Regions from separate parts of the Mesorhizobium sp. M2A.F.Ca.ET.046.03.2.1 genome, predicted to be linked through region 3. Evidence: predicted binding sites of a transcription regulator. Region 3 holds the regulator's gene; each other region holds the start of a gene.

The links. Region 3 encodes LexA, which represses DNA repair genes until DNA is damaged. Its sites were predicted from a motif close to TGTTCNNNNTGTGTTCNG; they were not measured.
Region 1: EJ072_RS30155 (single-stranded DNA-binding protein) is a predicted target of LexA. The motif match lies at 8,385-8,402, and genes of this name have one in related genera.
Region 2: parE (DNA topoisomerase IV subunit B) is a predicted target of LexA. The motif match lies at 8,235-8,252, and genes of this name have one in related genera.

Annotation. Positions count from the first base shown of each region.
Region 1 covers NZ_CP034449.1:6,328,101-6,338,547, reverse strand. Annotated here, with positions in the region: gene EJ072_RS30190 (hypothetical protein) at 1-15, shown strand, start outside; gene gyrA (DNA gyrase subunit A) at 66-2,843, opposite strand; gene EJ072_RS30180 (SulP family inorganic anion transporter) at 3,068-4,747, shown strand; gene EJ072_RS30175 (AraC family transcriptional regulator) at 4,778-5,602, opposite strand; gene EJ072_RS30170 (hypothetical protein) at 5,687-6,217, shown strand; gene EJ072_RS30165 (MarC family protein) at 6,381-7,010, shown strand; gene EJ072_RS30160 (OsmC family protein) at 7,079-7,504, opposite strand; gene EJ072_RS30155 (single-stranded DNA-binding protein) at 7,766-8,284, opposite strand; gene EJ072_RS30150 (cupin domain-containing protein) at 8,481-8,861, shown strand; gene EJ072_RS30145 (metalloregulator ArsR/SmtB family transcription factor) at 8,907-9,221, shown strand; gene EJ072_RS30140 (SRPBCC domain-containing protein) at 9,218-9,694, shown strand; gene EJ072_RS30135 (ATP-dependent Clp protease proteolytic subunit) at 9,711-10,313, shown strand; gene EJ072_RS30130 (hypothetical protein) at 10,390-10,447, shown strand, end outside.
Region 2 covers NZ_CP034449.1:6,040,120-6,050,566, forward strand. Annotated here, with positions in the region: gene EJ072_RS28730 (TetR/AcrR family transcriptional regulator) at 1-45, opposite strand, end outside; gene EJ072_RS28735 (isoprenylcysteine carboxylmethyltransferase family protein) at 185-859, shown strand; gene EJ072_RS28740 (CoA ester lyase) at 862-1,737, opposite strand; gene EJ072_RS28745 (MaoC family dehydratase) at 1,737-2,189, opposite strand; gene EJ072_RS28750 (DUF2336 domain-containing protein) at 2,341-3,462, shown strand; gene EJ072_RS28755 (VOC family protein) at 3,476-3,913, opposite strand; gene EJ072_RS28760 (FUSC family protein) at 3,993-6,074, opposite strand; gene parE (DNA topoisomerase IV subunit B) at 6,115-8,169, opposite strand; gene cpaB (Flp pilus assembly protein CpaB) at 8,425-9,345, shown strand; gene EJ072_RS28775 (type II and III secretion system protein family protein) at 9,374-10,447, shown strand, end outside.
Region 3 covers NZ_CP034449.1:6,443,396-6,453,842, reverse strand. Annotated here, with positions in the region: gene tpiA (triose-phosphate isomerase) at 1-59, opposite strand, end outside; gene EJ072_RS30775 (peptidyl-prolyl cis-trans isomerase) at 203-2,098, shown strand; gene trpD (anthranilate phosphoribosyltransferase) at 2,095-3,105, shown strand; gene trpC (indole-3-glycerol phosphate synthase TrpC) at 3,110-3,922, shown strand; gene moaC (cyclic pyranopterin monophosphate synthase MoaC) at 3,925-4,404, shown strand; gene glp (gephyrin-like molybdotransferase Glp) at 4,404-5,609, shown strand; gene EJ072_RS30750 (alpha/beta hydrolase) at 5,664-6,494, opposite strand; gene kynU (kynureninase) at 6,554-7,801, opposite strand; gene lexA (transcriptional repressor LexA) at 8,256-8,990, shown strand; gene EJ072_RS30735 (ComEC/Rec2 family competence protein) at 8,984-10,447, opposite strand, start outside.

The sequences.
Region 1 (10,447 bases), 120 kb from region 3:
TACCGTCGCCACTGATCCCCGTCATGATCGAACCGGCCCAACGGGCCGGTTGAGCCGGACGAAATCTATTCGCTCCCGCCCGTATCGTCCGCACCAGCCTCGCTCGAAGCCACGTCTTCCGCTTCTTCGTCCGACTGCGGCTCCGAAATCCGCTCCACCGACACGACCTTCTCGCCTTCGGCCGTATTGAAGATCGTCACGCCCTTGGTGGCGCGACTGGCAAAGCGTATGCCGTTGACCGGCACCCGGATCACCGTGCCGCCGTCCGAAACCAGCATGATCTGATCGTCATTGCCGACCGGGAAGGTCGCGACCAGGCGGCCGATCTCGGCCGTCTTGGAAACGTCGGTGGCGCGAATGCCCTTGCCGCCGCGCCCCGTCAGGCGGAAGTCGTAGGACGACGAGCGCTTGCCGTAGCCGTATTCGGTCACCGTCAGCACAAGCTGCTCATGCGCCTTGAGGAACTCGTAACGCTCGTCGGAAAGCTCGGCTTCCTCGCCGACCTCCTCATTGGTGAGCGCGATCTCCTCTTCCTCGCCGGCGACAAGCCGGCGCTCGGCCGCCGCGCGCTTCAGATAGGCTGCACGCTCGGCGGGTGACGCATCGACGTGCTCGATGATCGACATCGAGATGATGCGGTCGGTCTCGGCCATGCTTATGCCGCGCACGCCGACGGAATTGCGGCTCTGGAAGACGCGCACGTCGGAGACCGGGAAACGGATGCACTGGCCGGAATTCGCCGTCAAAAGCACGTCGTCATTGTCGGTGCAGGTCTCGACGCCGAGGATCTCGTCGCCCTCTTCCTCCAGCTTCATGGCGATCTTGCCATTGCGGTTGACCTGGACGAAGTCGCTGAGCTTGTTGCGGCGCACGGTGCCGCGCGTGGTAGCGAACATCACGTCGAGATCGCCCCAACTGGTCTCGTCCTCCGGCAGAGGCATGATCGTGGTGATGCGCTCGCCCTGCTCGAGCGGCAGCATGTTGATCAGCGCCTTGCCGCGCGATTGCGGGTTGCCGATCGGCAGCCGCCAGACCTTTTCCTTGTAGACGATGCCGCGCGAGGAGAAGAACAGCACGGGCGTGTGCGTGTTGGCGACGAACAGCCGAGTGACGAAATCCTCTTCCTTGGTCGACATGCCGGAGCGGCCCTTGCCGCCCCGGCGCTGCGCCCGGTAGAGCGACAGCGGCACGCGCTTGATGTAGCCGGAATGGCTGACGGTGACGACCATGTCCTCGCGCTGGATCAGGTCCTCGTCTTCCATGTCCGCGCCGCCGTCGGAGAGCTCGGTGCGGCGCGGCGTGCCGAACTCGTCGCGGACCGCGATCAGCTCGTCCTTGACGATCTGCTGGATGCGCGCGCGAGACGACAAAATGTCAAGGAAATCAATGATCTCGGCGCCGATCTTGTTCAACTCGTCGGCGATCTCGTCGCGGCCGAGCGCGGTCAGGCGCTGCAGGCGCAGGTCGAGGATGGCGCGCGCCTGTTCCTCGGAGAGATTATATGTGCCGTCCTCGTTGATGCGGTGACGCGGGTCGTCGATCAGCTTGATCAGCGGCGCGACGTCGTGCGACGGCCAGCGCCGCTCCATCAACTGCTCGCGCGCCGTCTGCGGATCGGGCGCGGTGCGGATGAGCTTGATCACCTCGTCGATATTGGCGACCGCAATCGCAAGGCCGACAAGGACATGCGCGCGCTCGCGCGCCTTGCGCAGCAGGTATTTGGTGCGGCGGCTGATCACCTCTTCGCGGAAAGCGACGAAGGCTTTCAGCATGTCGATCAGCGTCATCACCTCCGGCTTGCCGCCGTTGAGCGCCACCATGTTGGCGCCGAACGACGTCTGCAGCGGCGTGAAGCGGTAAAGCTGGTTGAGGATAACGTCGGCGACGGCCTCGCGCTTCAGCTCGATGACGACCCGGTAGCCCTGGCGGTCGCTTTCGTCGCGAATGTCGGAAATGCCGTCGATGCGCTTTTCGCGCACCAGTTCCGCCATCTTCTCGATCATCGCCGCCTTGTTCACCTGATAGGGAATCTCGGTGACGACGATGGATTCGCGGTCGTTGCCGCGGGATTCGATATTGACGCGGCCGCGCATGACGATCGAACCGCGCCCGGTGGAATAGGCGCTGTAGATGCCGGAACGGCCAAGCACGATGCCACCAGTCGGGAAGTCCGGGCCGGGCACGATCTCCATCAGCGCCGGCAGGTCGATGGCCGGGTTGTCGATGAGGGCGATGGCGCCGTTGCAGACTTCGCTCAGATTGTGCGGCGGAATGTTGGTGGCCATGCCGACGGCGATACCGCCCGAGCCGTTGACCAGAAGGTTGGGAAAGCGCGCCGGCAGCACCTTCGGCTCTTGTTCGGCGCCGTCATAATTGTCCTGGAAATCGACCGTTTCCTTGTCGATATCCTCCAGGAGTTCATGCGCGACCTTGGTGAGCCGCGACTCGGTGTAGCGCATGGCCGCGGGCGGATCGGCGTCGATGGAGCCGAAGTTGCCCTGCCCGTCGATCAGAGGCACGCGCAGCGACCAGTCCTGCGCCATGCGAACCAGCGCGTCATAGATCGAGGCGTCGCCATGCGGATGGTATTTACCCATCACGTCGCCGACGATGCGCGACGATTTCACATGCTTGCGGTTCCAGTGGTAACCGCCTTCCTGCATGGCGTAGAGGATGCGGCGATGGACGGGCTTCAGGCCGTCGCGCACGTCTGGCAGCGCGCGGCTGACGATCACGCTCATGGCGTAATCGAGATAGGAGCGCTGCATCTCCTCGATGATCGAAATCGGCTCGATGCCGGTGGGGCCGCCGTCCGGCCCGCGCGGTGTCTTCTGGTCGGTCAAATCAGGTCACAATCCAGTCGGGAATCACTACATGCTTATATAGGAAGCCTTGCCGAAACTCCAATGTCGGCCGGACTTTTCCAGAGACAATTTTGATGGTAATTTCAAATGGATACCGCTGATTGCGACGATATGGCCACCGTCGTTTTCGCCGTCATGCGGCAAGGTCGGCGATGGATCGGGCAAAAACCGCAACTGCTGTGAAGCTGGCCTCATGGCTACCCATGCGGGCCCTCAGCGGCTGGAGCGTCAAGGACCTCAACGGCGATCTGGCGGCCGGCATCACGCTGGCCGCGATCGCCATACCCGAGCAGATGGCGACGGCGCGGCTCGGCGGCTTCGCGCCGCAGATCGGCTTTTTCACCTTCGTCGCCGGCTCTGTCGCCTTCGCGCTGCTCGGCGCCAACCGCCAGCTGTCGGCCGGCGCAGATTCGACGATCACGCCCTTGTTCGCCGGCGGTCTGGCGCTGATCGCCACCTCGGGCTCGCCGCATTACCTGGCGCTGGCGGCCATGCTGGCCCTGATGGTGGGGCTGCTGGTGGCGCTCAGCGGCGTCTTCCGTCTCGGCTGGATCGCCGATCTGCTGTCCGTGCCGGTCACGACGGGTTTCCTCGCCGGCATTTCGGTCCATATCATCGTCTCGCAACTGCCTTCCTTGCTCGGCCTGCCGGCCGAAAGAGGCGAGACCTTGCGGCGAGTCGGCGAGATAGCCGCCAATATCCACCTCACCAATCCCTGGAGCCTGGCAATCGGCCTCGGTGTCTTCGCCATCGTCTTCGCCGCCGGACAGGTCAGCGCGCGGATCCCGGCGGCGTTGATCGGCATGGTCCTGGCGACGCTTGGCGTCGTCTCCTTCGATTTGAGGAACCGTGGCGTCGAGGTGCTCGGCGCCTTGCCGAACGGGTTGCCTCCTCTCGGCATGCCGACCGTCCACTTCCACGACGCACAGGCTCTTGTCCCGCTGGCGTTGCTGATCGCCATCGTCGTCATGGTGCAGACAGCGGCCACGAGCCGCTCGTTTGCTTCCCAAAACGGCGAAGCGCCAGACGTCAATCGCGACTTTGTCGGCGTCGGCGCGGGCAGCATCGTGGCCGCCCTGTTCGGCGCCTTTGCCGTCAACGCCAGCCCGCCGCGCACGGCCATCGTCGCCCAGACCGGCGGCCGCTCGCAGCTGTCGGGCCTGATCGCGGCGGCTATCGTGCTGGGGCTCGGCGCTTTCGGCGGCAGCCTGCTGGCCAACGTGCCGCAAGCGGCCCTTGCCGGCGTGCTGATGTTCGTGGCCCAGCATATCCTGCGCTGGAGGATCGCCGTTAACGTATATCGCCAGGCGCTCGGCGAGTTCGCGCTGATCCTGATCACCATGATCGCCATCGTCGTCCTGCCTATCGAAACCGGGGTCGCGATCGGCATCGGTCTGTCGCTGCTGCACGGCATCTGGGGCTCGACGCGCACCGAGCCGATCGAGCTGGCGCAGGTACCGGGCACGTCGGTCTGGTGGCCGCCGAGCGGTTCCAGCCCGGGCGAGCGGCACCCCGGCGTGCTGGTGGTGGCGTTCCAGGCGCCGCTTTCCTTCGTCAATGCCGACCGTTTCAAGCGCGGTCTGAGCGACCTGATCGACGCCAGGAGCGAGGGCGTGAAGCTGGTGGTTCTGGAGGCCAGCAACATCGTCGAGATCGACTATACCGCCGCTCAGGCGCTGATCGACACCATCCGCCATTGTCGCGACAAAGGTGCGGTCTTTGCTATCGCGCGCATGGAATCGCTGCGCGCCCAAGCGGCGCTCAAGCGGTTCGGCATCGCCGACATCGTCGGCGCTGAGCGCATTTTCCACTGCGTCGACGCGGCGATCAAATCACTTGGTCCGGGGAAACCGCAGCTCAAGGAACAGGATAGCATGCCATGAACGACCCCCGACGGGCAGCGGCAGGCTTTTTCAGCCAACGCGCCGGGCGCGATAGGCGCGCGGCGCCTCTCCCATCTCGCGCCGAAACCGACGGTTGAAGCTCGACAGATCGTTGAAGCCTGTGTCGAAGGCGATTGTCGAGATCGTCGCGTCCGAGTTGCGCAGCCGCACGGCGGCCCGATGCAGCCTTGTCCTGAGCAGGAACTGATAGGGCGTCATGCCGGCCACATGCCGGAAGATGCGTAGGAAATGATACGGGCTCGTCGCCGTGGCGCCGGCGAGCTCGGCCAGCGAGAGCGGCCGCTCGGCATTGAGCTCGATCAGCCGCACCGCTTCGGCAACGCGTTTCTGATCGCGGCGGCTTGGTGTCCGCGCCGTTCTGAAAGAACCGGCGGCAGCCGCGACCACCGCGCCGGCAAGGCGTAGGCCGAGTTCCTCGAACGCCTCGTTGTCGCTCCTTTCGCGCGCAGCCTCCGCCTCGGCCAGCAAAGGCGCGAGCGCCGGCAAGGGCGGCAGGCGCGGATCGGCGAAGCCCAGCCGCTTCGCGCCCGGCAGTTCGGCCACGACGCGCTCCAGATAGGCTGGCGAAAAATGGAAGGAAAGGCAGCGGTCACCGGCGCCGTGCTCATGCCCGCATTCATAGCAGGCGCCGGGATTTCCGAGCAGGATGGCACCCGGCGCCAGCTTCGCCGTGCCCTGGCGCGTGCGGTAGCGGAACGTGCCGCTGGCCACCGCGGCGACGCAGAAGCCGCGATGTCCTTCCTCGAACGGCCTGTCGCCCGCGGCGGCGGTACACACCACGTCGGACACCTGCCAGCCTGATCCGGAAGCCAGAGTTCTCTGCGCTGTTGTCATGCCCGAACGATAGCAATTTTTCCCAAGCGGCGAACCCCGCCTGCCCCTATTGCTTGCCCTCTCCTGACAAACGAGGCAGCAACCATGACTAATCCCTTTGCCGAAGCCTTGCACAGCGACGACCCCATTCCGGATCTCGCCGAAAAGCTGAAGCTCTACGGCCGCTTCATCGGCGCCTGGACATTCGATGCCACGCGCATTCTAGAGGACGGCACAAAGCTCACCGGTCGCGGCGAGGTGCATTTCGGCTGGGTTCTGGAAGGCAGGGCCTTGCAGGACGTCTGGATACTGCCCGCCCGCGACGCGGGTCCCTCCCCGTCGCTCGGACCGTGGACCTTCTACGGCACGACATTGCGCGTCTACGATCCCGGCGCCGACGCCTGGCACATCTTCTGGAGCGACCCGCGCAATCAGTACTACAGCCGGCAGCTCGGCAGCGCCGAGGGCGACACGATCGTCCAGGTCGGCGCCGACGGAACCGGCGCGTCGGTACGCTGGAGCTTTTCGCGCATTACCGAAAACTCGTTCCGCTGGCTGGGCGAGCGCTCGCATGACGGCGGCGCGACCTGGCGCATGGAGGTGGAGTTTTTGGCCCGGCGGGTGGGTGAGAGCTGATGACTACCGAAGATCGCAGCGGCACAAAACAAGAGCCGTAGCCATCCTTTGCGCCGCCGGGCTTCACCAGGTTCGCGAAACCATCTTCCCGCCTGTTTCCAGCGCCTGGGCTTTGCTTTACCAATTGCAGAGGCTGGGCTTCGCCTGGCGGGAGGGGCCAGCGATGCCGAGTTTCGACAGCCTGTTCAACGCCTTCGTCACCATACTGGTGACCATCGACCCGCCGGGGCTGGCGCCGCTCTTCCTCGCCGTGACGCGCGGCATGAACCGAGAGGAGCGCCAACAGGTCTCGGTGCGCGCCTCGGTGATCGGCTTTCTGGTCATGGCGCTGTTCGCGGTTGCCGGCGCCTCGATCCTGTCGGTGTTCGGCATCACGCTGCCGGCCTTCCGCGTCGCCGGCGGCTTTCTCTTGTTCTTCATCGCCTTCGAAATGGTGTTCGAGCGCCGCCAGGACCGCAAGGAGAAGATCGGCGACGTCGCCATCACCAAGGACATGATCCACAACATCGCCGCCTTCCCGCTGGCGATCCCGCTGATCGCCGGCCCTGGCGCGATCTCGGCGACCGTGCTGTTGTCGGGACATTTCGAAGGCTTTGCCGCGCAGGCAGCCCTGGTCGGCATCATCTTCCTCTGCCTCGTCATCACCTATCTGGTGTTTGTGCTGTCGGAACGCATCGACCGCATCCTCGGCCAGACCGGCCGCTCGATTCTGACCAGGTTGCTCGGCGTGATCCTGGCGGCCTTGGCGGTCCAGTTCGTGGCCGACGGCGTCAGGGCGCTCATGGCAGCCTAAGAGGCTGCGAAGCAGCCCACCTACTGCCCTACTGCCCTACTGCCCTACTGCCCTACTGCCCTACTGCCCTACTGCGCCCCCGTCTCGACCACCTCGAAATCATGCGTGATCGTCGCCGTCTTCGCCATCATCGCGCTGGCCGAGCAGTATTTCTCGATCGACAGGTCGATCGCCCGTTTCACCTTGTCATGCGAGAGCGCGCGGCCCTTGACGATGAAATGCATATGGATGCGGGTGAACACTTTCGGGTCGGTCTCGGCCCGGTCGGCGTCGAGCTCCACCACGCAATCCTCGACCGCCTCGCGGCCTTTCTCCAGGATATGCACGACGTCATAGGCCGAGCAGCCGCCGGTGCCGATCAGCACCAGTTCCATCGGGCTCGGCCCAGGCGTCTTGCCATCCGGCCCATGCGCCGTGCCCAGCACGACCTTATGGCCGCTGCCGGATTCGCCGACAAAGGTGCGTTCCTCGACCCATTTGACGCGTGCTTTCACGGTGGTCTTCCTTGAGAAATTCCGGTCCGCGCTAAGGCCTGTTGAGATTCAGGTCAGGCCGCGCAGAAAATGGCGGGTTCCGAGAACCGGCCTACGCCGGCCGAAGCCCTCACAAGTGTCCCGCTCTATGAAGGTTACTGCCGGCGAAGGATGGATGGCTAAGCGGCAAAGGCCGCGAAGGCATGCCATGGGATTGGAGGCGGCGCCGACGGAAGCGGTCCGAGCGACATCGCCTTCCTCTAAACGACCATGTCGAGACGCTTAGAACGGGATCTCGTCATCCAGCTCCCGCGACGCGCCGCCGCCACCGCCGCCCCTGGAACCGCCGCCACCGCGGCTGAAACCTTCGTTCGGGCCCGACTGGCCGAAATCGGAACCACGGCTGCTGCCGCCTGAATAGTTACCGACCTGGCCGCTACCGCCCTCGCCGCGCGCGTCGAGCATCTGCAGCTCGCCACGGAATTTCTGCAGCACCACCTCGGTCGTGTAGCGGTCATTGCCGGTCTGGTCCTGCCATTTGCGGGTCTGCAGCTGGCCCTCGACATAGACCTTCATGCCCTTCTTCAGATACTGCTCGGCCACCTTGGCGAGCTGGTCGTTGAAGATGACGACATTATGCCACTCGGTCTTTTCCTTGCGCTCGCCCGAATTCTTGTCGCGCCAGCTTTCCGAGGTGGCGATGCGGATGTTGACGACCGGATCGCCGGAATTCAGGCGGCGGATTTCAGGGTCCGCCCCGAGATTGCCGACCAGAATGACCTTGTTGACGCTACCCGCCATCGTACTTCTCCGCGCTCATCCGAAACAAATTTTAAGTCGCTCACCTTACAGCCTCAGGGCCGCCCACGCCCGTAAAGGCTGGCTTTTCCCACAAGGTTTTTGTTCCTCTTTCGTTCTAGCATAACCGATGCTTCTGTCAAGGAATGTCAGCAAGAGGTAGTGTCCTGGTGTGGGAAACGAAAGGGGATATCTCCGAATGAACACCCTGACACATGAGGATCAGCCGCGCGAACTTTGGCGGACCGGAGTGGAGACGCGGATGCGTGTTGCCGCCGCCAACGGCGCGGCCGAGCTTTGCATATTCGAACAGTGGGTCGAACCGGCAACCGGGGCGCCGACCCATTCGCATTCGGTGGAGGAAGTGCTGACAGTGATTGCCGGCGAGGCCGAAATGTGGATCGAAGACAGGCGAGCAGTACTGACTGCGGGGCAGTCGCTGATCATCCCGGCGCATCGCAGGCATGGCTTTCGCAACATTGGGTCCGGCATGCTCCGCATCCATGCCGTGCTCGCATCGCCGATCTTCGAAGCAAGCTTCGACGGAGCCGCGAATCCGGTGAAGCGCTGGACATCATAAAAACAGCGCTTGCCAAATCTATAAGTATCGACTTATGCTTTCCGCATGATCGAAGCAGAGATTTTCCGGGCGCTCGCCGACCCCACCCGTCGCGCCGTCTATGAGCGGCTGACCGCCAGCGAGATGACAGTGACCGAGCTGCGCGCCGGCATGAGCGTGTCGCAGCCGGCGGTCTCGCAGCATCTCGCCATTCTGCGCGGCGCCGGCCTGGTGGTCGAGCGGCGCGCTGGCCGCAACGCCTACTACCGCGCCGATCCGCAGGGGCTCGACCCGCTGCTCGGCTGGATCGAACGCTACCGCGCCTTCTGGCCGGAAGGCATCGAGAAGTTGAAGACGGTTCTGAAGGGAATGGACCAATGACCAAGGCAGAGAATCCGACAGCGGCAGAGGCCCCGCTCAGCTTCGAATGCGAGCTTGCCGATCCGCCGGAAAAGGTCTGGCGGGCGCTGACCGAGCCGGAACTGCTGGCCGCCTGGATGATGCCGAACGACATCAAGGCGGAAGCTGGCAGCTGCTTCACCTTTGCCGGACCGGATGCGCCGATCGAATGCGAGGTGCTGGAAGCCGAGCCTGGCCGGCTGCTGCGCTATTCCTGGCGCGAGCGGCCGGCCGACAAGGATGCCGACCAGCTTCCCGCCTTTGACAGCATCGTCACCTTCACGCTGGCCCGGACAGCCTCCGGAGGCACGCATCTTCGGATCGTGCATGATGGCTTCGTGCCGGTGGCTGAGCCTGTTCTGGCCATTGCCGGCGCCGGCTGCGGGCTCTCGCTTTATGCGCGCAAGACCCCGACCGCGGCCAATGCGCCCTGCATGATGCTGCGCGCGGCCTGATAAGAGGAAACCCGTCATGAGCATTGCCAATCTGGTGCCGATGGTCATCGAGCAGTCGAGCCGCGGCGAACGTTCCTTCGATATCTTTTCGCGGTTGCTGCGCGAGCGCATCGTCTTCATCAATGGCGAGATCAACGACAATGTCTCGGCGCTGGTCTGTGCCCAGCTGCTGTCGCTGGAATCCGACAATCCCGACAAGGAGATCTCGCTCTACATCAACTCGCCCGGCGGCATGGTGACCAGCGGCTTCGCCATCTACGACACGATGCAATACATCTCCTGTCCGGTGTCGACGGTCTGCATGGGCTTCGCCGCCTCGATGGGCTCGTTTCTCCTGATGGCGGGCTCCCCGGGACGCCGCATCGCGCTGCCCAACACCAGGATCGTCCTGCATCAGCCGCTTGGCGGTTTCCAGGGCCAGGCTTCCGACATCCAGCGCCACGCCGAGGACATCGTGCGCACCAAGCAGCATATGACGGAGCTCTACGCCAGGCATTGCGGCCGCACCTACGAGGAAGTGGAGCGCACGCTCGACCGCGACTACTTCATGAGCGCCGCGGAAGCGAAGGACTGGGGCCTCGTCGACCACGTGTATGACACGCGCAAGAAAGCGGCCTGATATAGCGGAGTAGGCGCGCGGCAATTTGATCGCCGCGCGTCTGGCATCGCTTCAGCCGCGTCCCTATAGTCCGCGCATGATCAGGTCCGTTCAGTCCAGACATTTATGCGCCGCCCTCGCCGCTCTTGCCGGCG
Region 2 (10,447 bases), 400 kb from region 3:
CAGTTCTTCGCGCCTGATTTCCGGATGCTTGATGATGCGAGGCATGGCGAAACCTTGTGCATGCGGCGGCCGTTCTCGTCCAGAGTGCCGGGTGTGCCTTGAGTTATAGACCGTCGGTCGGTATAATAGACCACCAGTCGGAATCGGTAAATCGCGACGGGCGGCATGTCATGGAAGGTTGGTCATGATCACGAGATTGGTTGTGCAGACATTCGTATGGTTCGGTGTGATGGGCGCGCTGATGTTCGTGTCCGCAGGAACGCTGCACTGGTGGGGAGCCTGGGTGTACATAGTCGTGATGGTCGGACTGAGCCTTACCATGGGCGTGGCGCTCGCCCGGCGCGATCCAGGCCTGATGAACGAACGCCTCCGCCCGCCGATCCAGAAGACCCAGGCAGCCGCCGACAAGATAGTGCTGAGCATATTGCTCATCGGCATTTTCGCATGGCTGGCCCTGATGGGGCTCGACTTCCGTTTCGGCTGGTCGGCAGCTCCTGTCTGGGTGCAGGCGGTCGGCATGTTGGTCCTGCTCGTCGGCATCTGGATCTGCTATCTCACGATGCTGGAAAACAGTTTCGCGGCGCCTGTCGTGAAGATCCAGGACGAGCGTGGGCAGAAGGTGATCACAACTGGTCCATACGGCTATGTACGCCACCCCATGTATGCGGGTGCTATCCTCTATTTCGCCGGCACGGCGCTGGTGCTTGGCTCCTGGTGGGGCCTGGCATTGGTGCTCGTCTTCATCATCCTGCTCGCCATCCGCACCTTCATCGAGGAAAAGACGTTGCGGACCGGCCTGCGGGGATACGACGATTACGCCGCGCGCGTCCGCTACAAGCTGATCCCGATGGTCTGGTAATCTCAGGCGCCCGACGCCTTGGCGCGGGCCAGCAAACGCTCGGCTAGGCGCAGATGCGGCCGGTCATACATCTTGCCGTCGATGCCGACGACGCCCGGGTTTCCCGCCGCCGCGAAGGCGTCGACGATCGCCTGCGATCGCGCGACCGCTTCGGCGGAGGGCGTGAAGGCCGCGTTGATGACCGGCACCTGCGCCGGATGGATCGCCATCTTGCCGGTGAAGCCGTCGCGCTCGGCCCCGCGGCATTCCTTCTCGAAGGCGGCCATGTCGCGGAAATCGGGAAAGACGGTGTCGATGGCGGCGATTTCGGCCGCTCCCGCCGCCAGGATGGTCATGCTGCGCGCCAGGCGGAACACGTCGGTGTAGCGGCCGTCCTCGTCGCGGGCCGCCCGCGCGCCGATCGCGGCAGACAAGTCCTCCGCGCCCCAGGTTAGGCCGGCGAGCCGCGCGCTTGCCTCGGCATAGCTTGCCGCCGCAAGCACGCCGGACGCGGTTTCGGTGATGATCGGCAGGATTCTTATGGCGCCATCCGGCAGCCCGTTTTCAGCCTCATGCACCCGAAGCTTTGCTGCGAGCTGCTGGACATCCTGCCCGCTGTTCGACTTGGGCAGCATGATGCCGTCAGGCTTTGCCGGCACGAGGGCCGCGAGGTCGTCGTCGGTGAGTCCGGTGGACAGGTCGTTGACCCGCACATAGACGGCGGGACCCGTCCGGCGCCTTTGGTTCGAGATGAAGCCGGCCGCGGTCCCGCGCGCCGCCCCCTTGTTCGCGCCGGCGACGGAATCCTCGAGGTCGACGATAACCACGTCGGCGCCGGCCTCGAATCCCTTTTCCAGCTTGCGCTCGGAATCGCCGGGCACGAACAGCAACGAGCGCATCAGACCGCCTTCTTCAGCATCATCGCCTGCCTTGTGCATTTGGCGACAAGAACGTCATTCTGGTTGTAGGCGCGATGCTCGAACTCGACGATGCCGCGATCGGGTTTCGACTTGGAATCGCGCACGGAGACGACTGTCGTCTCGACCCGGATGGTGTCGCCGTGGAAGACGGGGTGCGGGAACACCGTTTCCTTCATGCCGAGATTGGCGACCGTTGTGCCGACCGTGATGTCGTTCACCGAAATGCCGATCATCAGGCCCAGCGTGAACAGGGAGTTGACCAACGGCTTGCCCCACTCGGTCTTCGCGGCGAAGTCGAAATCAATGTGCAAAGGCTGCGGGTTGAGCGTCATCACCGAAAACAACATGTTGTCGCTCTCGGTCACAGTTTTCCGCAGCGTGTGGTGGAAGACGTGGCCGACGACAAACTCTTCCAGATAAAGCCCGGCCATGATCGATCTCCCGCAATTCCATCGCTTGATAGGCGTTGGCTGCGTCTCCATCAAGCCGGTTAAGAAATATGGTGAACCGTTCGTAAACCATTTCCAGCCTACCGTTCACAACGGGGCCGGGGACATTCCGGCAAGGGCGTAGCTGGTCGGCATGGTTGTTTCGCACTTTCTAAAATGGATTGATACGGCAAGGGTTTCCGAGCGCGCCGCCGCCGCGAGCGCGCTGGCGCGAGCCTATATCAATTCCGATCTGCCGTTCGAGGATCGCTGCGCCGCCGAGGCGGCGCTCACGCTGCTTCTGGACGACGCTTCCGCCAAGGTGCGCCTGGCGCTCGCCGAGGCGCTGTCGATGAGCCATCACGCGCCGCCGCAGGTGATCAGCGCCCTGGCCGCCGACCAGCCGGAAGTGGCGGCGCTGGTGTTGGCGCGTTCGCCGCTGCTTACCGATGCCGATCTTGTCGAGCGCGTCGCCTGCGGCCACAAGGCGACGCAGACGCTGATCGCCAACCGTCCGGTGGTCTCGATGTCGCTGGCGGCCGCAATCGCCGAGATCGGCGAGCCGGAGGCCTGCGCGGCTCTGGTCGGGAACAGCGGCGCGGAGATCGCTTCGCTCAGCTTCCGCCGCATGGCTGAGCGGCATGGCCACGTGCCGTTGGTGCGCGAGACGCTGATCGCAGATCGGCGCCTGCCGGCCGACTGCCGCTATATGCTGCTGGTCAAGCTCGGCGAGATCCTGAAAGGATCGCCGCTGGTGCTGGCGATGATGGGGGCGGCGCGCGCCGATCGCGTCATGCGCGATGCCTGCGTGAAGGCCTCGGTGACGCTGATCGAGGGAACGCGCATGGAAGAGCATGCCGCGCTGATCGAGCATCTAAGGCTGCGCGGCGACCTCACCGCCAGCTTCATCATCCGTACCATCGCGCATGGCAAGGTCGACTTCTTCGGTTCGACGCTGGTAGCGCTTGCCCGACAGTCCGAGCAGCGGGTGACGGCGCTTCTGGCCGGCGGGCACGACGTGGCGCTGCAGGCGCTGTTCCGCAGCGCCGGACTTGCGCCGGCGACGCATGGCACCATCCTGCGCGCGCTGAAAGTCTGGCGCGAGGTCGCCAACGGCCGGCGTGTCGCCGGCGTGCAGGAAGTGAGCTGGCTGATGCTGAAGGAACTCGGCGGCCAATCGGCCGAGGGCGATCTTGCCGGACTGGTGAAGTCGATCCATCTCGACGCGCTGCGCGAAAACGCGCGCGGGCACGCGCTGGCGATTGCCGCGGCCTAGCGCTTATCGGGTCTCAGCTGAGCTCCTGGGCAAGTCCGACAAGAAGCCCTTCAGGCCCACGGATGTAGCAGAGCCGATAAATGTCCTTGTAGCGGACCACCTCGCCAACGAGCTCGGCACCGTGCTTGCGGAGCCCCTCCAGCGTGTCGTCGATGTCGTCCACGGCGAACATGACGCGAAGATAGCCCAGGGCGTTCACCGGGGCATTGCGGTGATCCGCCACGATCGACGGCCTGAGGAAGCGGGACAGTTCCAGCCGGCTGTGGCCGTCCGGCGTTCGCATCATGGCGATCTCGACATGCTGGTCGCCCAGTCCGGTGACACGTCCGGCCCATTCCCCATCGATCGTGGCACGCCCTTCGAGTTCAAGGCCGAGCTCGCGAAAGAAATCAACCGTCGCATCGAGGTCCTCGACGACGATACCGATGTTGTCCATTCGTTTGAGCGCCATCTGTCCACCTAAGTACCGACCAGTCTGATAAGGAACCTTTCGGATCCGGTCCGACCTGAAACGCGACATGTCCCTTTGTTCAGGCACGACCCTTTGCAAAGAAATCCGGATAGTCTTCCATCGCCGCGGCAATGATGCGCAGCGAGGCGGCGATCCGCAGCATTTCGAGCCGATCGCTGCGTTCGCCAATGCTGGCCGCATATTGCCTTGCCACCGCGATGGTCGCGGTCTGCGGCTCGCCCGGCCGACGGAACAACAATTCGCGCGCCAGGCCGCGCAGAAAATTGCCGATGGATTCGACTGTCTCGCGCGGCACGGCGGAATTCAGTTGCGCATGGCGTAGCCGCAGCACCTCCAGCCCGACGGTGACGGCGGCGATGCTGCCGCCGAGAATGGGGTCGCCCCTGCGGCCCGTTCGCTGCACCTGCGGCATCAACTGGTTGATCCTGTCATAGGCGAGGCTTTCGAAAGCCGAACGCCGAGGTATCCGCTCATGCAGGCAAAGCCGCGCCAGATCCTCGCGCATCGCTTGCGAGATACGCTCCACGGTGACCCAAGGGTCGGCAGGCAGCACGACGATGAAGACGCCGATGGCGATCAGGATGCCGACCAGGATCGAGGCCGAGCCCGCAAAGAACGGCCCGGCATCATAGGTCATCTGCTGATGCGGGCTGAGGAAGGCGAGGAAGTTGATGGCGAAAGCGGTGGCGACGCCGACATGGCGTGGATTGGCCATGCCGAGCGCCGCAGGCACCAGGATCGGCACGACGAAGAGCGTGAACCAGCCGAAGCCGGGCAGCGCCGGCAGCGCGACCTGCCCGACCAGAAAGGCAAAGGGCAGCGCAATCAGGGTGCCGGTGAAGAAGCCCCAGGCCGACTGCACGGGATCGGGACGCGTCGCGAACAGGCTAGAGACCACCGCGACGAGGATGACGGTGCCGGCCGCTTCCGACCATTTGGTCGTCAGCCAGAAGACGGCAACGAGCAGCGTCGCGAGCGCGGCGCGCACGGCGTTGCGCCACGCGGCCTGATAGTCGCGGTGGACGACCAGCGCCGGCTGGCTTCGCTCATTCGATTTCCGGGAGACGGGCGAGCGAAGCGCATCGAGGCCGGCCAACACCTGTTTCAGCGCTTCGGCAAAATCACCGGCAATGGTGAGGCGAGTGATGGTGCCCACCTTGTCCTCGGCGGCAGTGTTTGCACCGGCATCGTCGGGCAGGGCCGGCACCTCTCTGGCCTTGCTCGCGATCGCATCGAGCCGCGCCACCCACGGGCCCGTGTCGTCGAGGGCGCCGGGTGTCGCCCCCAGCTCGCCGACAAAGGCTTTCAAGTCGCGTCGCATCGGGATGAGCGCCGCATTCTTCGGCGCGCGGTGGCTGTGCAGCGTGCGCGCCGCCGACAGGGCCCACAGAAGCTGGCCGATGGTGCGCCGCACCGGGTGGGCGCGGGGGGCGAAGCTCGGCGCTTCCAGCCGCGCGTAGGTGCGCATTTCTGCGAGCGTCTGGGCGTCGGTGATCAACTTGCGCTGGAGCGCGGCAAGGCTTGCCGGATCGCCGTCGGAAAAGGCGCCGCCGGCATATTCGGCGAGGTCGAGGATGCTGCGCTTCAGCCTGGAAATGATGGCGTCGGCCGCGAGCTTGGGCAGGATCAGCCGGCTGGTGACGCCGGCGCAGACGATGCCAAGCACGATCTCGGCGCAGCGTGCGATAGCGAGATCGACAACGACAATCGGTTGACCGAGCGCCGGCAGGCTGATGATCATCACCGTGTAGCCGGCAAGCGCCGCGCCATAGGCTTCCGGGTTGCGCAACAGCGATGATACGAACGTGCAGATGCCGACCCAGAGCGCCAGAAAAGTGATCAGCAGCCAGGGATTGGTACCGCACAGGGATGTTATGCCGATAGCGGCCAGGCCGCCGGCCAGCGTGCCGAGCAGCCGGTAGAAGCCCTTCGCCAGCACCATTCCAGCCACCGGCTGGGCGACGATGAACACAGTCATCATCGCCCATTGCGGATGGTCGAGCTTCAACGCGTAGGCGGCAAGCAGCGCGATCAGCCCGGCCGAAACCGTGCGCAAGGCAAAGATCCAGTCCGAACGGGTCGGCCGCGTCAGACCGCTTAACGATGTCTCGACAAGCTCTCTCAGACGCGTCCAGGTCACATTCGTCTCCGTACAGGAGCCTTTATGGACCCTTCCGCGATCAGATATCCAGCACGTCCGTCTCGGCGAATTCGGCGCGCTCCTGGATGAAGCGGAAACGCGCTTCGGGCTTGGTGCCCATCAGCGCGTCAACGGCATCCTTGGTGGCCTGCTCGGCGTCGATCACGTCGACCCGCAGAAGGGTGCGCTTCTTCGGATCCATCGTGGTCTCCTTGAGCTGCGAGGCCATCATCTCGCCCAGGCCCTTGAAGCGGCCGATCTCGACCTTGCCGCGTCCGGTGAATTCGGTGCGCAGCAGTTCGTCCTTATGCGCGTCGTCGCGGGCGTAGCCGACCTTGCCGCCCTGCCGGATCGAATAGAGCGGCGGCACGGCCATGTAGAGATGGCCGCCGCGGATCAGGTTCGGCATCTCCTGATAGAAGAAGGTGATCAACAGGGAAGCAATATGCGCGCCGTCGACGTCGGCGTCGGTCATGATGATCACGCGGTCGTAGCGCAGGTCCTCGTCGCGGTACTTCGAGCGCGTGCCGCAGCCGAGCGCCTGGATGAGGTCGGAGATCTGCTGGTTGGCGGCAAGCTTGTCGTTGCCGGCGCTGGCGACGTTGAGGATCTTGCCGCGCAGCGGCAGCACCGCCTGGCTGGCGCGGTCGCGCGCCTGCTTGGCCGAGCCGCCGGCCGAGTCGCCCTCGACGATGAAGATCTCGGCGCCGGCGGCCGCATTTTGCGTGCAATCGGCGAGCTTGCCCGGAAGGCGCAGCTTGCGCACCGCGCTCTTGCGCGAGACTTCCTTTTCCTGGCGGCGGCGCACACGCTCGTCGGCGCGCGCGATGACCCATTCGAGAAGCTTCGAGGCTTCCTGCGGATTGTCGGCAAGCCAATGGTCGAATGGGTCGCGGATGGCGTTTTCGACGATGCGCATCGCCTCGATGGTCGCCAGCCTGTCCTTGGTCTGGCCGACGAATTCCGGCTCGCGGATGAACACCGACAGCATGCCGGCGGCCGAGATCATCACGTCCTCGGTGGTGATGATAGAGGCGCGCTTGTTGCCGATCAGGTCGGCATAGGCGCGCAGTCCGCGCGCCAGCACATTGCGGAAGCCGGCCTCATGCGTGCCGCCTTCGGGAGTTGGAATCGTATTGCAGTAGGAGTTGAGGAACCCGTCGCCGCCGAACCAGGTCACCGCCCATTCCAGCGAACCGTGGCCACCCTGCTTGTCGCTCTTGCCGGCAAAAACCTCGCGCGTGACCTGGAACTCGTCGCCCAGCGTCGCCTTGAGATAGTCCTTCAGGCCGCCGGGGAAATGAAACTCGGCCTTGGCCGGCGTCTGGTCCTTCTCCTTGATCAGCGACGGATCGCAGGTCCAGCGGATCTCGACGCCGCCGAACAGATAGGCCTTCGAGCGCGCCATGCGATAAAGCCGCGCCGGCTCGAAGGCCGCGCCCTTGCCGAAGATCTGCTCGTCGGGGTGGAAGCGGGTCCTCGTGCCGCGGCGGTTATGAACCTCGCCCAGATGCTCGAGGCCGCTGACCGGGACGCCGCGGGAAAAACGCTGACGGTAGAGCTGACGGCCGCGCGCGACCTCGACCTCGAGGTGGTCGGACAGCGCGTTGACGACCGAAACACCGACGCCGTGCAGGCCGCCGGAGGTCTCATAGACCTTGGAGTCGAACTTGCCGCCCGAATGCAGCGTCGTCATGATGACTTCGAGCGCCGGCTTCTTGAATTTCGGATGCGGATCGACCGGGATGCCGCGGCCATTGTCGGTGACGGTCAGGAAGCCGTCGGCGGAAAGCTCGACGTCGATGAAGGTGGCGTGGCCGGCCACCGCCTCGTCCATCGAATTGTCGATGACCTCGGCGAACAGGTGGTGCATCGCCTTGTCGTCGGTGCCGCCGATATACATGCCCGGACGGCGCCGCACCGGCTCGAGACCCTCCAGCACCTCGATATCGGCGGCGCTGTAGCTTTCGCTGCCGTCGCGGGCGGCGGTCGAGCGCTTCGCGGCCTGCACCAGCGGATCGGCGGGGCGCGAGGGCGCGCGCACCGGCTGTGCCTGCTTTTCCATCTTGCCGAAGAGATCGTTGCTGTCGTCCATGCTGGGCCTAGCGTCCGGTAATGCGAATCACGGCTCGATACTGCCACGCTTTTGGCGGGCGAACGAGTTCCTGTTCCGTTCAGGGATCAAACTGTCTCTTATTCCAAAACCATTCGATAACCAAGCCGGCCGAAATAGGGCGATCGGCGGGTCACGGGATTCCTGATTCTTTAACATTAACGCCTAGCGTGAGGCCCAAACCAACAAAAGACCACGGGCGTCAGGGGTTTCGTTGTGCGGGGCAGGGCCATAACCATGATCGGTATCGCAGCCGTCTTCGGCGCGATCTCGATCTTTGCGGCGGATTTTTGGGTCAAGAGCCAGGCAAAGGCTCAGTCCGAGATCAAGGTGGTCACGGTCGAAGCTCCGCAGCAGCCCAAGGTCGAATTCAAGACCATCGTGGTGGCTCAAGCGCCGCTGCGCTATGGAATGGAGCTCGGACGGCCACAACTCGCCGAGATCCCGTGGCCGCAGGATTCGCTGCCGCAAGGCGCTTTCCCGACGATCGACAAGTTGCTTGCCGACGGCAGCCGCGTGGTGCTGTCGCCGATCGAGGTCAACGAACCGGTGCTGCTCACCAAACTGTCGGGACCGAACGGTCGCGCCACGCTTTCCAACATACTGTCGCCGGGCATGCGGGCCGTCACCATCCGCACCGACGAAATTGCCGGTGTCGGCGGCTTCGTCACGCCGGGAGACCGGGTCGACGTCGTCCTGACGCGCGATGCGGGAGACATCCAGGAAGTATCCAAGAACGCGCAAGGGGCGGCCGGCTCGACGGTCACCTCCGAGATTGTGGTCTCCGACGCCAAAGTGCTTTCGGTCGGGCAGGGCGCCGACGAACGCAAGACCGAGCCGCAGGTCGCCAATTCAGTGACCATCGAGGTGACCAACGAAGGGGCGCAGAAAGTGGCGCTCGCCCGCACCGTCGGCACTTTGTCGCTGTCGTTGCGGTCCGCGGCTGACGCCAGTGCCAGCAAAGGCGGGCTTACGACGATCTCTTCCTTCGGCGGCTCGGTTGCCGCAAACGCCGAGGCAAGTGCGGCCTCGCTCGTCAATGCGGTGACGAAGGACCAGGACGAGCCGAAATTCAGGACGGTGATCGTGACGCGCGGCGAGAAAGTCGAAGAATACAAGGTTCCTTCACGGGAACCGCCGCAGGAACTGCAGCAATAGCCGGTGGGGATCGGCGGGGACGGGCAAGATGTTCGGGTTTGATGCATTTCGGACGACCGGGGGATGGCGTCTTCTCGGCGCGATCGCGCTGGCGGTGTCGCTGGCTGTGGTAGGCTTCGCCGCGCCGGCAAGGGCGGACAATGACGTCGTCTATGTCTCGGCGAACCAGAACGCCTCGATCAAGGTCGCCAAGGGCAAGCCGAAGACGATCATGACGAGCGCGGCCTTCTACCAGATCGTCATCGGCGATCCGGAGATCGCCAACGTCAACCCGCTGACCGACAAGTCCTTCTATGTGCTGGGCAACAATCTCGGCACCACCGGTATCGCCCTGTTCGACCAGACCAAGCAGCTTGTCGGCACCATCGACATCGAGGTGACGCTGGACACCGACCAACTGGCCAGCACCATCCGCGCCAGCGTGCCCGACGCCAAGATCAAGGTCGGTTCGGCAAACGGCCGCGTCGTGTTGTCGGGCGAGGCCGAGGATGCGGTCGCCGCCGACAAGGCCAGCAAGATCGCCTCGCGCTTTTCCGGTAATGAGGAAGTCATCAATTCGGTCAACATCTCGTCCTCGCAGCAGGTACAGCTCAATGTCCGCTTCGTCGAGATCAACCGCCAGGCCGGCCAGGATCTCGGCGCCAAATACGCGGCCAATTTCGCTTATGGCATCGGCAACCGCAAAGTCGTGCTTAACCCGGACGGGGGAGATGTGCCGGCTGCCGGAACGGGCGAGATCATCGGCAGCCTGCTGTCGAACGGCTTGTCGATCGACATCGCCATCAAGGCGCTGGAGGAACGCGGCCTGGCGCGGCGGCTCGCGGAGCCGAATCTGATTGCCCGCTCTGGCCAGACGGCGAGCTTCCTTGCCGGCGGCGAGTTCCCGATCCCGGTTTCCGAAGACAACGGCAAGATCAGCGTCACCTACAAGAAGTACGGCGTCGGCCTCGATTTCACGCCGACGGTGCTGAAGGACGGGCTCCTGAGCCTCGACATCGCGCCGGAAGTGTCGTCGATCGACCCGTCCGCTTCCATCCAGGTCAGCAGCGGCATTTCCATTCCAGCCTTCATCGTGCGCCGCGCCAGGACGTCGGTCGACCTC
Region 3 (10,447 bases):
GCGCTGGTGCCGTTCATTTTCCAGTTGCCGGCGACAAGGGGGCGGATTCCAGGGGTCATGGGACGCGTTCTCCGAGCGACATTAAGCAGCGCCCTCACTACCAAAATCAGGTCACAAAGCAATCGACAGTGGACCGGAAGGGCGCTATTGCGCTTGTTTCAGACTCGGCGCACGCGAAAATGCGCAAAACTCGGAAGTATGCATGCTTGGTATATTGAGAAGCGCGGCGGGCACCTGGGTCGCGAAAGCGCTGCTGTTGTTGCTGGTCCTGAGCTTTGCCGCCTGGGGCATTACCACGCGCATGGTGGGCGGCGTTCTGGGCGGCCATCACGCGGTGATCACTGCCGGCGGCACCGAGGTCTCGATCAACGAATACCGCCTCGCCTACGATCGTCAGCTCTCGATGTTGTCGCAGCAATATGGCCAGCGCGTCACCCAGGAACAGGCCAAGCTGCTCGGTGTCGACAATCAGGTGCTGGCGCAGCTCGTGTCGGGCGCTGTGCTCGACGAACAGGCGCGCAAGCTCGGCCTCGGCCTTTCCAAGGACCGGCTGGCCGAACTGACGCGCGAGGATCCGGCTTTCAAGGGCCCCAGCGGCCAGTTCGATCGCCGGACGTTCGAATACCTCCTTCGCCAGCTCAACATGCGGCCCGAGGATTATCTCAAGAACCGCTCGCAGGTGGCCGTGCGCCAGCAAATCGTCGAGGCGATCTCCGACGGGCTGAAAGTGCCGCAGACCTTCCTCAAGGCGGTCTCGCTCTACCGCGGCGAGGACCGCACGATCGACTATCTGGTGCTGCCGAAAACGCTGGTGCAGCCGATCGAGGCGCCGTCCGCCAGCGCCCTCAACGCCTATTTCGACGCCAACAAGAAGAACTACGCCGCGCCGGAATACCGCAAGTTCTCCTATGTCCGGCTGGAACCGCAGGACATCGCGGATCCGTCCGCGGTGACCGACCAGCAGGTCAGCGACGACTATAAGAAGAATGTCGCGCGCTACACGACGCCCGAGATGCGCACCATCGAGCAGCTGGTGTTCAAGACGCCGGACGCGGCCAAGGCGGCTTTGGATTCGCTGAAGGCTGGCGCCACCTTCGACAAGCTCGTCACCGCCGAAGGCAAGACGCAGGCCGACACGCTGCTCGGCACGCTGTCCAGGGACAAGATCGCCGACAAGGCGGTTGCCGACGCGGCCTTCTCGCTCAATGCCAACGAGGTAAGCCAGGTCGTCCAGGGCGCCTTCGGTCCCGTGCTCCTGCGCGTCACGGAGATCAAGCCGCAGGTCGTGAAGCCGCTTTCGGAAGTGTCCGACCAGATCCGCAAGGACCTGGCGCTCGGCGAGGCAAGCCGCATCCTGCTCGACGTGCATGACAGCTACGAGGACACCCGCGCCTCGGGCGCCTCGCTTGCCCAGGCCGCCGACAAGCTGAAGCTCAAGGTCGTCACCATTGACGCTATCGACCGCACCGGCCAGCGGCCGGACGGCACCGTAGTCAACGACCTGCCGCAATCGGCCGATCTCATCAAGGCGGTGTTCGCGGCCGAGCCCAATACCGAGAATGAAGGCCTGACGACCGCCGACAACGGTTTCGTCTTCTACGAGGTGCAGTCGGTCACGCCGGCGCGCGACCGCACGCTGGATGAGGTCCGCAAGAAGGTCGTGGCCGACTGGACGGAAGCCGAGACCGACAAGCGGCTCAACGCGAAGGCGCAGGAGCTCGAGAAGCGCCTCAAGGCCGGCACCACGCTCGACGTCATCGCCGGCGAGCTCAAGCTCGACAAACAGACCAAGCGCGGCTTGAAGCGCGAAGCCGACGATGCCGATTTCGGCAAGGAGGGTGCCGCCGCCATGTTCGGAGTCGGCGAAGGCGGCACCGGCCTGATCCCCTCGCCCACCGGCGACGGCCAGATCCTGTTCAAGGTCGCCGAGGTCTTCGAGCCGGCTGGCGCCGACGGCAGCACGGTGCCGGACGAGGCGCAGAAATCCTTCGGCGCCGGCATGTCCGACGACCTGCTCGACCAGCTGGTGGCGCAACTGCAGTCGCAATATGACGTTCGCATCGATCCGAACGCCGTTTCGCAAGCACAGACACGATGAGCGCGCTGAAGACACATATCGCCAAGGTCGCCACCGGCACCGCGCTTTCCTTCGAGGAAGCCCGCGAGGCGTTCGACATCATCATGTCGGGCGACGCGACGCCCGGCCAGATCGGCGGCTTCCTGATGGCGCTGCGCGTGCGCGGCGAGACCGTGGGCGAGATATCCGGCGCGGTCGCCACGATGCGCGCCAAGATGCTGCGTGTCGAGGCGCCGCAGGGCGCCATCGACATCGTCGGCACCGGCGGCGACAATTCGCACTCGGTCAACATCTCGACCGCTTCGGCCTTCGTCATCGCCGCCGCCGGGGTGCCGGTCGCCAAGCACGGGAATCGCGGCCTGTCCTCGCTGACCGGCTCCGCCGATGTGCTGACGGCGCTGGGCGTCAGAATAGATATCTCGCCGGAAATGATCGGCCGCTGCATCCATGAGGCCGGCGTCGGCTTCATGTTCGCGCCGGCGCATCATCCGGCGATGAAGCATGTCGGGCCGACCCGGGTCGAGCTCGGTACGCGCACCATCTTCAATCTGCTCGGACCGCTGTCGAACCCCGCCGGCGTCAGCCGCCAGATGGTCGGCGTCTTCCTGCCGGAATGGATCATGCCGGTGGCCGAGACGCTGAAGGCGCTGGGCGCCGAGCACGCCTGGGTCGTCCATGGCGATGGCTATGACGAGATCACGACCACGGGCGAGACGCAGGTTGCGGAGCTTGCCGGCGGCGAGATCCGCACCTTCGCCCTGACGCCGGAAGCCGTCGGGCTGAAGCGGCACACCAAGGAAGAGCTACGCGGCGGCGACGCGGCCTACAACGCCAGGCAACTGCGCGATATGTTGGGTGGCGCCGCCGGCGCCTATCGCGACACGGTGCTGATGAACGCCGGCGCCGGTCTGGTTGTGGCCGGCAAGGCGACGACGCTTGCCGACGGCATCGCGGCGGCGGCGCAAGCGATCGACAGTGGCCGCGCCCTCGCGGTGCTGGACAAGCTCGTCGAGATTTCGAACGGATAAGGCCTTGTCGGACATCCTGCGCAAGATCGAAGCCTATAAGCGCGAAGAGATCGCGGCGGCGAAGGCGAAGATACCGCTGGCCGAGCTCAAGGCGCGCGCAAAGGATGCCGGTGGGACGCGCGGTTTTTTGGCGGCGCTCGAGGCGAAGCGAACAGCGGGGAGCTTCGCGCTGATCGCCGAAATCAAGAAGGCCAGCCCTTCCAAGGGGTTGATCCGTGCCGATTTCGACCCCCCGTCATTGGCGCAGGCCTATCAGCAAGGTGGCGCCGCGTGCCTTTCGGTGCTGACCGACGCACCGTCTTTCCAGGGCGCTCCGGAATTCCTGACGGCCGCGCGCGCAGCGGTGCGCCTGCCGGCCCTGCGCAAGGATTTTCTGTTCGATCCCTATCAGGTCCACGAAGCACGCGCCTGGGGCGCCGATGCGATCCTCATCATCATGGCGAGCGTCGACGACGCGCTGGCCAGCGAGCTTGAAGCGACCGCCTTCGAACTCGGCATGGACGCACTGATTGAGGTGCATGATGAGAATGAAATGCAGCGCGCGCTTACTTTGTCTTCGCGGCTGATCGGCATCAACAACCGTGATCTCAGAACCTTCCAGACCAGCCTCGACGTTTCGGAGCGCCTGGCCGCCATGGTGCCGGCGGATCGGCTGCTGGTCAGCGAGAGCGGCATCTTCACGCATCAGGATTGCCGCCGGTTGGAGAAGAGCAAGATCGGTACTTTCCTCGTCGGCGAGAGCCTGATGCGGCAGGCGGACGTAGCTGCCGCGACCAAGCTTCTGCTGACAGGCAAGGCAGCGGCCGAGGCGGTTTGAGAATGCCCGCCCTCACCCATCTCGGCGCCAAGGGCGAAGCCAACATGGTCGATGTCGGCGACAAGGCCGAGACGACCCGCACGGCAATCGCCGAGGGCTTTGTCTCGATGCGGCCCGAAACGCTGGAGATGATTCTGGCCGGCGACGCCAAGAAAGGCGATGTGCTGGGCACCGCCCGCATCGCCGGGATCATGTCAGCGAAGAAGACGCATGAGCTGATCCCGCTTTGCCATCCGCTGCTTCTGACCAAAGTGGCCGTCGAGATCGAGCCGGACCATTCGCTGCCCGGCCTCAAGGTGACAGCGCTCGCCCGCGTCACCGGCAAGACCGGCGTGGAGATGGAAGCGCTGACCGCCGCCTCGGTCGCCTGCCTCACCATCTACGACATGGCCAAGGCGGTGGATCGCGGCATGGTGATTTCCGGTGTCCGGCTGGTCGAGAAGACCGGCGGCAAATCCGGTGACTACAAGGCGGATGCCTGATGGCGCTGGTACCGGTCGCCGAAGCGCTCGCGCGCCTGCTCGACGGCGCAGCGCCTTTGCCGGGCGAAAGCATTCCGCTGGCGGACGCGGCCGGGCGGGTCCTGGCGGAACCGGTTGTGGCGCTGCGCACGCAGCCGCCCTTCAACGCCTCCGCGATGGATGGTTATGCCGCGCGTTCCGCCGACGTCGCTTCAGCGCCAGCGCAATTGGAAGTGATAGGCATGGCGCCTGCCGGGCGCGGTTTCTCCGGAACCGTCGGCAAAGGCCAGGCCGTGCGCATCTTCACCGGCGCGCCGCTGCCTGAAGGCGCCGACACCATCGTCATCCAGGAAAACGTCCGCGACCTCGGCAATGGCAGGATCGAGGTGACGGAGCCGACCGCGCAAGCACGCAATGTCCGGCGCCGCGGGCTCGACTTCAGCGAGGGCGACGTGCTGCTCGGAAATGGTCGCGTGCTCGACGCGGCGGCCCTTTCGCTGGCGGCTTCTGCCAACCACCCTGCCTTGAATGTCGTGCGCCAGCCGCTGGTCGCGATCATCGCCACCGGCGATGAATTGCTGCCGCCGGGCAGCACGCTCGGCCCCGATCAGATCATTTCGTCGAATGCCTATGGCGTTGCCGCCGCCGCCCAGTCGGTTGGCGCACGCGCACTCGATCTCGGCATCGCCGCCGACCGCAAGGAGGCGATCGCCGCGCTGGTCAGGAGAGCGGTCCAGGCGGGCCCGGATGTCATCGTCACGCTGGGCGGTGCCTCGGTCGGCGATCACGACCTGATCCATGACGTGCTGACCAGCGAGGGCATGCGGCTCGACTTCTGGAAGATCGCCATGCGCCCCGGCAAACCGTTGATGTTCGGCCGGCTTGGCAATGTCCGCTGCATCGGCCTGCCAGGCAATCCGGTGGCCAGCATCGTCTGCTCGCAGCTCTTCCTGAAGCCGCTGCTTGCCCGGCTCGGCGGCCGCAATTTCAGGCAGGACGTGCGAACGGCCAGGCTGGGCGCCGCGATGCCGGCTAACGATCTCAGGCAGGACTATGTTCGCGCCGTGGTGCGCGAGGACGCCGGCACCCTGGTCGCGACGCCGTTCGGCATCCAGGACTCCTCGATGCTCAGGATGCTCGCCGACGCCAACGGCCTGATCATGCGCGAGCCCTTTGCGCTGGCTGCGGAGGTTGGCGCCGAATGCAGCGTGCTTATGCTGCGCTAATGCGTCGATGCAATCGATCCGCTAACATGTCGACGCAGTCGATGTGATACGTCTCTATTCTTCGACCAGCGTTCGGGTCAGGGGATGGTCCGGATCTGCGAGACCATCGACGACGTTGAAATGATGCCGATCCGGCTCGACAACTGACTGGGTAGCGGCGCCAAGCCCCCTCCAGATGTTGGCGAGCAATACGCTCTGGCGCAGGAATTCCGAGCGCTCGCCGCCGCCGACCCAACAGGTGATGCGGGTTCCTTGCACGGGCCGCAGCAGCGCCGGGCTTTCGCTAAACGCTTCCCGTTCGTCGATGTTCAGCGTCTCGTTCAAAGCCGTGAACATCAACGACCGAAGGTCGTGCAGGCCTGAAATCGAAACGACCTTGCGTATGCGTTGCGCCACCATGGCGCCCAGCGGCGAAGTCGTCGTCGCCATCCGGCTGGCGAGATGTCCGCCGGCCGAATGTCCGGTCAGCATCAGCGGTCCCTCGACCATGGCCGCCGCTTTGCCGATCGCGGCCGCGACTTCATTGACGATGCCGCCGATCCTGGTTCGCGGGCACAGCGTATAGGAAGGCATGACGACGGCAAAGCCGCGGCCGACAGCGCCGGCGGCCAGATGCGACCAGGATGTCTTGTCCGATTCCATCCAGTAGCCGCCATGGATGAACACGACGAGCCCCTTCGGCGCGGCAGGCGGGAGGAAGAGATCGAACCGGCTGCGCGGCGCCTCGCCATAGACGATGTCGAGCCGCGCCCTGCCCTGCGCCAACAGCTTTTCGCGAAATGCCTGAGCTGGGCCGTCCCAGGCCGCCGGCCAGCGGTCGCCGCCAGCGATGTTCGCGCCGTTGGCGTAGGCGTCATCCCAGTCGACAATGCGGAGTCCCAGCACCGGCCCCTCCTGCGATCTGATCGATTTCGAGTTGTCTTTGTTCGGCATGCCATTCGAAGTCAGGTGACGGCCTCCTTGATCGCATAGCGCGCCTCCTGCCAGGCGCTCGTGCGCAGGATGTCTTCCAGCACCTCGACGGCGGCCCAGACATCCCGGTAGCCGACATAGAGTGGCGTGAAGCCGAAGCGAACGGTCGACGGCGCGCGGAAATCGCCGATCACGCCGCGCTCGATCAAGGCGCGCATCACCTGGTAGCCATGTGGATGGGCGAACGACACCTGGCTGCCGCGCTCGGCGCCGTTGCGCGGGCTTTCTAGCTCGAGACCGAACGCGCCGCATCGAGCTTCGACAAGGCGGATGAACAGATCCGTCAGCGCGACGCTCTTCTCGCGCACGGCAGTCATGTCGACTTCGTCCCAGAGATCCAGCGAACCTTTCAGCGCCCGCATCGACAGCATCGGCTGCGTTCCGCACAGGAATCGCCGGATGCCCGTGCCGGCGGCATAACCCTGCTCGAACGCGAACGGTCGGGCATGGCCCCACCAGCCGCTGAGCGGCTGGCTGATGTCGTGATGATGGCGGGTGGCGGCATAGATGAAGGCAGGCGCGCCCGGTCCGCCATTGAGATATTTGTAGGTGCAGCCGATCGCGAAATCGGCATTCGAGCCGTCGAGATCCACCGGCAGGGCGCCGGCCGTGTGGCAGAGGTCCCAGACGATCAGCGCGCCGGCGTCATGGGCCTTGCGGGTCAGGGCCGCCATATCGCGCAACCGGCCGGACTTGTAATTGACGTGGTTGACCAGGATGACCGCGACACGGTCGTCGATCAGTTCCTCGATCGTCGGCGCATCGACGCCCTCGAGCCGCAGCACCGCGCCGGGCCGCGTCGAGGACACCCCCTCCGCCATGTAGAGGTCGGTCGGAAAGCTGTCGCCTTCGGCAACGATCACCGAGCGGTCGGGTCGCATCGCGAGCGCCGCATGCAGGACCTTGTAGATGTTGATCGAGGTGGTGTCGCATACCACCGTCTGGCCAGGCGCGGCGCCGATCAGACGCCCGAGCCGGTCGCCCAGCTGGACAGGCATGTCGAACCAGCCGGCGGTGTTCCAGGCACGGATGATATCCTGCGCCCATTCCTGCTTCGCGGCCGTCTCGATCTCGTTGAAGACATTGATCGAAGCGGCGCCCAGTGAATTGCCATCAAGGTATATCACCCCTTCCGGCAGAACAAAGCGATCGCGCAAGGGGCGCAGCGGGTCCGCAGCGTCCATCGCCTCGACCTCGGCAAGATCGGGAATTCCCCTCATGTGCTACCGCCTCCATTTCGACCCAGGCCGCTACATCCCTCCGGCGACCAAGGCGGTTGTCCCATCACCGTCCGCAACCCGGCAAGAACCTTCTGTCCTATATTAGCTGGTCCATAGACGGCAAAGGCTGAGGATCGGAATCGTCGCCAAGGTTGGCATTTTGAGTTCGTTTCGTTCACGTTACGGTACATGGTTGGGTCAGCTGACTGGATCCCTTCAGCACCTCCGCGACGATGTCGCCTCTCAATTTCAGCATAAGGAGAATTGCAAAATCGAGCGGAATAAATGACACAGCCCAACCGGTGGCGGCCAGGCACCGTCGGATGCAACATTCTTTCGCCCGCCTTAAGAAATTCATTAAACTTTAAACGGTTGCGGAACACAACTGGAACAGATAGTGTTTGTTCTGGGTTTGTTTTTCTGATTCTGGTTTCGGAACCCGTGGGGGCCGCCAATGCTGACGCGCAAACAACATGAACTCCTGATGTTCATCCATGAACGCCTGAAGGAGAGCGGGATCCCTCCATCCTTCGACGAGATGAAGGAAGCGCTCGACCTCGCCTCAAAGTCCGGCATCCATCGGCTGATCACGGCGCTGGAAGAACGCGGCTTCATTCGCCGGCTACCGAACCGGGCGCGCGCGCTGGAGGTCTTGCGCCTGCCCGACTCGATCGCTCCCGGCCTGAATGCCGCGAAGAAATTTTCGCCAAGCGTCATCCAGGGCGGCCAGGGCAATCTAAGCCGACAGGTCAAGCCGGCAGCGCCCTCGCGTACGCCGACACCCAGCAATGATGACGACGCCGCTTCGGCCGTGTCCATTCCGGTGATGGGCCGCATCGCCGCCGGTGTGCCAATCGACGCCATCCAGCACCAGACGCATTCGATCTCGGTCCCGCCGGACATGATCATGGGCGGCGAGCACTATGCGCTGGAGGTCAAGGGCGACTCGATGATCGAGGCCGGCATCTTCGACGGCGACACCGTCATCATCCGTAACGCCAGCACGGCGAGCCCGGGCGAGATCGTGGTGGCGCTCGTCGACGATGAGGAAGCGACACTCAAGCGCTTCCGCCGCAAGGGCGCCTCGATCGCGTTGGAGGCCGCCAACCCGGCCTACGAAACCCGCATCTTCGGGCCGGATCGGGTCAAGGTGCAGGGCAAGCTCGTCGGGCTGATCAGGCGCTACTGATCCGGCTGCGAGGACTTGGCCCTCTCTGGCTTTTCGTAAGGCGCCAGTCCCCTCGCCTCGCGAGTGTACTTCCGCTGCTCGTGCCAGGGCCGGTAAGGCTGCTCGACGGCATATTGGATGGCTGCTCGCGCGGTTGCCGATTGCGGATCGAAGAAGACGGCGGCACTGCCGTCACGCGCCAGTTGGCGCTTGGTGACGACAAGCACGCGCTCATCCCAGCAGGGATTGTAGGCCGTCGCATCGTTGATGACGATGAGATCGGCAAAGCCGCAGGCGGGCCGTGCGCTGTCGCGGTTTTCGGCGAGCGCGACGATCGCGCCGGACGGATGCCGGCCAATGCAGAGGTCGCCGGTGCAATAGAAGGGCGAGCCGGGCGGCAGGTCGACCGGGTCGGCGATATCGAGCGCATCCTTGGCAAATGTCTCGGGCGGCACGATGGCCTCGGCCTTCAGCGCCCGCTTCCAGTTGTCGGTGGTGAACTCGTTGGAGCGTTCGCGGTTGACGGCAAGCTCGCCGCCACCGATCGGCATCGCCACGAGATGCGCGTCCTCCGAGATCAGCACATCCGGCGTGCGCACATGCGGGATCGCCAACAGCGCGGCGAGCGCGAAGGGCACAGCGGCGAGCCTCAGCCAGGTGGTGGCCATGGTCGCGATGACGAGCGCGATTGTCGCCAGCAGCACCGACTGGATCGAGATCAATCCCACTGCATCGACTGGCGAGCGGTCGGAAATCCATGCCGAAATGGCGATCATCGCTGTCAGGCCCTTGCCCATCACATAGAGGAAGGGACCGTCGAAGCCGAACGGCATGGCGAGCGCGCTCAACACGGCGAACGGCATGACAATCAGCGAGACGATCGGCATGACCGCCAGATTGGCGAGCAGGCTGAGCGGCGACACGCGCTGAAAATGCCAGATCGCAAACAGCAATGTCGCGCTGCCGGCGATGAGCGAGGTCACAGCGGCGCCGCCCACGCCAACCGCTAGTTTTCGCGACAGGAACTTCAGGAACGAACGCTTCACCGGCGGCGCGGTCGTTTTGCCGGCGCGATAATCGGCAAAGCCGGCATAGGCGCCGACCAGGGCCGCGGTGGCGGCGAAGGACATCTGGAAGCTCGGGCCGACCACTTCATGTGGCGAGACAAGGATGACGGCAATCGCCGAGATTGCCAGGTTGCGCATCGTCAAAGCCGCGCGGTCGAAGAGCACCGCTACAAGCATAACCGCAAGCATGATGAAGCTTCGCTCGGCCGCCACCACGATGCCGGAGATGACGAGGTAAGCGGCGATCGAGGCCAGCGCGATCGCCGCGGCGTATTTCTTCACCGGGCGGCGGGACGAGAAATCCGGAAACAACGCGAAGGCGCCGCGCAGCAGGAACATGATCGTGCCGGCCACCAGCGCCATGTGCAGGCCGGAGATCGATATGATGTGATAGATGCCGGTCCGTCGCAT